DNA from 2 places in the Stappia quadratibracata genome. Region 2 is predicted to be linked to the other one. Evidence: riboswitches for the same ligand, from Rfam matches in the RefSeq annotation. Region 2 holds a riboswitch; the other holds the start of a gene.

Region 1 (3,201 bases), 850 kb from region 2:
CCAGCCTGGTGCGCGAGGGTGGCGGCAACGTCTCGCGCACGCAGGAGCGGCTGGTGGAGATGACCAATGGCTGCATCTGCTGCACGCTGCGCGAGGATCTGTTGCGCGAGGTGCAGGCGCTGGCCCGGGAGGGCCGCTTCGACCATCTGGTGATCGAATCCACCGGCATTTCCGAGCCGCTGCCGGTCGCCTCGACCTTCGAATTCCGCGACGAGAACGGCGAGAGCCTGAGCGATGTGGCGCGGCTCGATTCGATGGTGACGGTGGTGGACGGGGCAAATCTGCTGAAGGACTACGGCTCCACCGACTTCCTGACCGAGCGTGGAGAATCGCTCGGCGAGGACGACGAGCGCACCCTGGTCGACCTGCTCGTCGACCAGATCGAGTTTGCCGATACGATCATCCTCAACAAGGTGAGCGATGCCCGGCCGCTGGATCTCGAAGCCGCGCGCCAGATCGTGCGCGCCCTCAACCCGGATGCGGTGATCATGGAGACCGACCGCTCTGCGGTTCCCTTGCGCGACGTGCTCGGCACCGGGCGCTTCGATTTCGACAAGGCGCACGAGCATCCGCTGTGGTTCAAGGAGCTGAACGGCTTTGCCGACCATGTGCCGGAAACGGAGGAATACGGCATCCGCTCCTTCGTCTACCGGGCGCGCCGCCCCTTCGCCCCGCGCGCGCTGAGCCGCTTCGTCAACAAGAGCTGGCCGGGCGTGATCCGCGCCAAGGGCTTCTTCTGGCTGGCGACGCGGCCGCGTTTCGTCGGCGAGATCAGCCAGGCCGGCGCCTTCGTCACCACTGAAAAGCGCGGGCTGTGGTGGTCGGCGGTGCCGCGCCAGCACTGGCCCGAGTCGCCCGAATGGCGGCGGGCGATGGAGCCCTATCTGCACCCCGTGTGGGGCGACCGGCGGCAGGAAATCGTCTTCATCGGCACGAGCGGCATGGACGAGGCGGCGATCCGCGCCGAACTCGACGCGGCGCTGGTCGCCGATACGGGCTTCCATCCGGAGCGCTGGACCGGGCTCGACGACCCCTTCCCCGCCTGGGGCAGCGCCGCGGCGTGAGACGGCGGCGATGGCTTTGGGCGATTGGTCTTGATGCGGTCCCCGTCATCTGCCAGTTTGGCGGCGATGGTTGCCGACGGCCGAACCGCCAGAGGCATGAAAAGGGAACACGGTGAGGCGTACCCATCAGGGGCCGAGACCGTGGCTGCCCCCGCAACTGTAAGCGGCCGGGGCCGACGTCCTTTACCGGACGAATGGCCCAGGTCCAGCCGCACGATGCCACTGCCCGAAGCCGGGCGGGAAGGCGCGGCCGGACCGGACCCGCGAGCCAGGAGACCTGCCATCTCCCGCAACGACGACCGGACGGGGTGTTCCGGGAAGGTAGCCATGACACGCAACGAGTCCATTTTCCGCCCATCCAGGGCCTTTATCCGCAGCCTGCCGAACCTTGCGGGCGAACGTGCGGGGCATCGCCATGGCGCATGACCTGGCGCTCGGCGAACGCCGCATGGACGCAGCTCCCGATACGCGCCGGCACCGCATCACCGTGTGCACCACCTGCCGCGATCCGCAAACGCGCGAACAGCCGGGCAAGGACCTGATCGAGGCCCTGAGCGCCGCACTTGCCGAGGGAGGCCTGGCGCATGTGAGCGTGGCGGGTGCGGCCTGCATGGCCGGCTGCTCGCGCCCCTGCACGGTCGCCTATCAGGCCGACGGCAAGGCGAGCTATCTGTTCGGCGACATCGAGCCGGAACGCGATGTGGAGACGCTTGTCGCCTTCGCCCGGCAATATGGCGAACTCGAAGACGGCTGGTGCTCCTCGCTGCAGCGCCCCGACGGGCTGAAGGGCAAGACGCTGGCGCGCATGCCCGCCCTGCCCGCTTTCGACCCCGGATCGCCGGGCCGGGAGAACGGCGCATGAGCCATCACAGCGGAACCCCGGTGGTGCTGGAGCTGCGCGAGGTCGCCTACCGGCCGCGCGGCGCGGACGCGCTCCTCTCCGACCTGACGCTGCATGTGCATGACGGCGAGATCCTCGTCATTGCCGGGCCGAACGGCGCGGGCAAGTCGACGCTGATCCGGCTGATCGCCGGGCTGAGCGAGCCGACCGGCGGCGAAATGCTGCTCGGCGGCAGGCCATATCGCAATGTGCCGATCACCGAGCGCGCCCGCGTCATCGCCTATGTCGGCCAGAGCGAGGAAAGCGACGACCGGCTGACCGTCTCGCAATACGTCTCGCTCGGCCAGCTGCCGCATCACCGCACCGGCGGGCGCGAGGCCCGCGCCAGGGCAACGCAGGAGGCGCTGACGCTGGCCGACCTGACGCGCTTTTCCGACCGGCGCATGAGCGAGATTTCCGGCGGCGAGCGCCAGCGGGCGAAGATCGCCCGCGCCATCTGCCAGCGTCCGCGCATCCTGGTCCTGGACGAGCCGACGAACCATCTCGATCCGCTGGCGCGCGGCGAGCTGCTCAGCCTCGTCTCCGGCCTCGGCATCACCGTGGTCGCGGCCTTACACGACCTGACCCTGATCGAGGCCTTCGCCAGCCATGTGGCGCTGATCCAGGGCGGCCGGCTGGTCGCGCACGGCCATCCGGTCGAGGTGCTGTCGAGCGAGCGGGTGCGTGCGGTCTTCAGCGTCGACATGCACCGGATGCAGCATCCGGTGGAGGCCCGCCAGATCAGCGTGCTGGACATCCCCATCGAGGGGCGGTTCGGCACCGGCATCGCCGGCGAGCTTTCAGGATCAGAGCTTTCAGGACCCGAGCGTCCCGCGCCCGGCGCGCCGCATCTGCGTGCGGTGGCGACGCGCGGCTGAGCCGCGCCCTCACCTTTTCCCAGCGTTCCACGGTTTTTCATCCTCACGAGGAGTCTGTCCCCCATGAAGAAGCCCGGCCTCAAGCGCCTTTCCCTGTTCACCGCTGCGATGGCCCTTGCCGCACCGGCCCTCGCCTTTCCCGTCACCGTCGACAATTGCGGGACGCCGCTGACCTTCGAGGCTGCGCCCGAGCGCATCGTGGTGCAGGACATCAACATGAGCGAGATGGCCTTCGCGCTCGGCCTGCAGGACCGGATGGTTGGCGTCAGCGGCATCAGCGGCTGGTACAAGACCAGCGAGGAGTTCGAGCGCAAGCGCGGCGACATCCCCGAGATCGCGCCGAAATATCCGACGCTGGAAAATCTCGTCGCGGCCGATC
Region 2 (3,201 bases):
TCGGCCTCGGCCACGGCGGGGAACTCGACGCTCTCCACGGTCAGCCGGTGGGTGCGCCCGTCCAGCGAGGTCCAGTCGATGGACTGGCCGGCGGACAGGCCGATCAAGGCGGCGCCGATCGGGGTGAGGACGGAAATCTTGCCCTCGGCAATGTTGGCATCGCCCGGGAAGACCAGCGTCACGGTGCGGTCTTCGCCGGCATCGGTGGTGAAACGCAGCCGCGATCCCATGCGAACGACGTCGGCGGAAATGCGCCGGTCGTCGACGACGCGGGCGCGGTCGAGCTCGCTCGCCAGCTGATCTGCGACAGCGGGATTGCGGGAGGAAATGGAATCGGCAAGCCCGGACAGCCGCTCGTGGTCCGAGCGGGTCAAGGTGATGGCGGGCTTGCGCTTCTTCTGGATGGCTGGAGCCATTCTCGGCATCCTTGCAATGTTGTAAGGCCGCCGACGCACGTGAGCGCGCGTCGGGCGGTCATGATCTGTTGTGGGAAGTTGTTCGCCGCCTTGGTGGCCTGCTGTCTGCCCGCGAGGGGACGAGCCGGCCTATGCCCCGCGGCCGGGGCGCGACGCGACCGAGCCGGGGGTCAGTGTCCCGCGATGGGGCACACCCTGAAAATGGAAAGCAGGCGCGGAGCGGTCGTGTACATTCCAAGAAGGTCGGTGCTTGCGGGGCGAAAGTCAAGTCACGGCTTTCCCGGACGCGGCAAGCAGGCGCGCAGAACCCTGCGACGGGCCGGATTCGCGCAGCCCCCGGGTTGCCATGCCGGCCTGCGCGGCAGCCGGGAGCGGGCCGGCAGGCGTCCTGACGCAGCGTCTGGTTGTGCCTGCGAACAGGGCATCGACAGATGATTGACTCCGGCGCGCGAAACCGCTCTCTTTTACGGCGACAGAGGTTCCGGACATGTCCGGATGAAAAGGGAACACGGTGAGGCGTACCCAACAGGGACCGAAACCGTGGCTGCCCCCGCAACTGTGAACGGAGAGTGGACGCTCGAAGGCCACTGACCCCGCCGCCAAAGGCAGGGTTGGGAAGGTGAATGTCCGCGATGACCCGTGAGCCAGGAGACCTGCCCCTGTCGGTCACCCGACCTTCGATACGGGGTGTGTCGAGGCGCGGCTTTCCGTTGAGGTGACACCCGAAAACCGCCTGCGTCCGCAGGCCGCCGCCTTGCGTCTTCGCGCGGGGTTGCGCGGTCGCGTCCGCTGGCTCGTGCCGTATCGCGACGGGACGCCGAGGGGCGTTTCGGCGCACGTCAGGGGTGTGTCTGGATGAATTCGATTTCGCGTGGCGCCTTGCGCGCCGGGCCGGTGGCCGCTGTGCTGGGGGCCGGATTGGGGGCCGCGATGGTGCTGGCGCCGGGAAGTGCCCGAGCCCAGGATTTCGAGGCACAAGGCTTCGACGCGCAAGGGGGATACGAGGAGCCGACGCAGCTGCGCCGGGTCGTCGTCTCCGCCGGGCGCACGCCGGTCGCCGCCGAAGCGGTGGGCCGTGCCCACACGGTGATCACGGGCGAGGAGCTGGAGACGACGCAGCAGCGCTATGTCGCCGATGCCCTGCGCAAGGTGCCGGGCCTTGCCGTGTCGCGCACCGGCGGCAATGGCGGCATGACCCAGATCCGCATCCGCGGCTCGGAAGCCAACCATGTGCTGGTGCTGATCGACGGCGTCGAGGTGGCGGCCACCTCCAGCGGCGAATTCGACTTCGGCGGGTTGCAGGTCGCCGACATCGAGCGGATCGAGGTGCTGCGCGGCCCGCAAAGCGCCATCTACGGCTCCAACGCCAGCTCCGGCGTCATCGCCATCACCACCAAGGGCGGTATCCGCAACGACCTGGAAATCACCGGCCGCACAGAAACGGGCACCGACAAGACGGTGGCCGGCCATCTGGGCGTGCGCGGCGGCGGCGAGAGGTTCGACATCGCGGTCTCCGGCGCCTGGCGGCAGAACGAGGGCTTCAACATCTCCCAGTTCGGCTCGGAGAAGGACGGCGACCGCAACGCCACGCTGAACGGCCGTTTCAACTGGGACATCACCGATGCCCTGAGCCTCGATCTCAGCGCCCGCTATGTCGACCGCAAGTCGGACACGGACGACCAGGACTCCTCCTGGCCGCCGACCCCGACGGAAGGCCTTGTCATCGACACGCCCGGATACAACGCGACGAAGGAGTTCTACTCCGGCGTCGGCCTGTCCTGGTCGCTGTTCGACGACCGGCTGGTGCAGAAGGCGCGCGCCGAATACTCCGGACTGGAGCGGCGCGGCTTCAACTCCGGCAGCATGAACGGCAACGACGACCGCCGCCTGCACCTCAGCTATCAGGCGACGGTGACGGCGACGACGCCGGATTTCCTCGACGCCGAACACAGCCTGACCGGCGCCATCGAGTGGGAGCGCGAGCACTACAAGAACGCCTTTCCCGCCTACGATCCCTCGCAGGTTCCCGGCAAGCAGCGCGACCTGACCAGCTATGTCGCCGAGTATCGCGGCGCGTTCCTCGACGCCCTGTTCTTCAGCGCAGGCCTGCGTTACGACCGCAACGACCAGTTCAAGGACACGCTGACCTACAGCGCCAGCGCCGCCTATCAGCTGCACGAGACCGGTACGCGCTTCCACGCCTCCATCGGCACAGGCATCACCAACCCGACCTTTTTCGAGCAGTTCGGCTTCATTCCGGCGACCTTCACCGGAAACCCGAACCTGCGGCCGGAAAAGAACTTCGCCTGGGACATCGGCATCGAGCAAAGGTTCTGGGGCGGGCGGGCGGTCGCCGACGTGACCTATTTCAACGAGCGGCTGGAAGACGAGATCTGGACGCCCTGGGTGGCGGGCGCCGGCTCCTCGCCGGCCAACATGGACGGGATCAGCAGGCGCCAGGGCATCGAGGTGTCGCTCGGCGTGGAACTGCTGGCCGACCTCTACGCCAAGGGCACCTACACCTATCTGGATGCGACCGAGCCGACGGGCCTGCAGGAGGTGCGCCGGCCCAAGCACTCGGGCTCGCTCAGCCTCGTCTATGCCTTCCACGAAGGGCGGGGAAACCTCTTCCTCGACACGATCTTCAACGGCCGGATGAAGGACAACGAGTTCATCAGCGCAACGCCGCAGACCCGGGTGACACTGTCCGAGTATTTCCTCGTGAATGTCGGTGCCGACTACAGGGTTTCTGACAATTTCACGGTCTATGGCCGGGTGGAGAACC

Evidence for each region. A riboswitch is a leader RNA that binds a small molecule or an ion and turns the genes downstream of it on or off. The one in region 2 is predicted to bind cobalamin.
Region 1: another riboswitch for cobalamin. It lies ahead of H7H34_RS09165 (DUF1636 family protein); the one in region 2 lies ahead of H7H34_RS05670 (TonB-dependent receptor plug domain-containing protein).

Annotation. Positions count from the first base shown of each region.
Region 1 covers NZ_JACMIA010000001.1:2,109,262-2,112,462, reverse strand. Annotated here, with positions in the region: gene zigA (zinc metallochaperone GTPase ZigA) at 1-1,064, shown strand, start outside; cobalamin riboswitch at 1,115-1,363, shown strand; gene H7H34_RS09165 (DUF1636 family protein) at 1,480-1,926, shown strand; gene H7H34_RS09160 (ABC transporter ATP-binding protein) at 1,923-2,822, shown strand; gene H7H34_RS09155 (ABC transporter substrate-binding protein) at 2,886-3,201, shown strand, end outside.
Region 2 covers NZ_JACMIA010000001.1:1,256,232-1,259,432, forward strand. Annotated here, with positions in the region: gene rnk (nucleoside diphosphate kinase regulator) at 1-416, opposite strand, end outside; cobalamin riboswitch at 876-1,091, shown strand; gene H7H34_RS05670 (TonB-dependent receptor plug domain-containing protein) at 1,272-3,201, shown strand, end outside.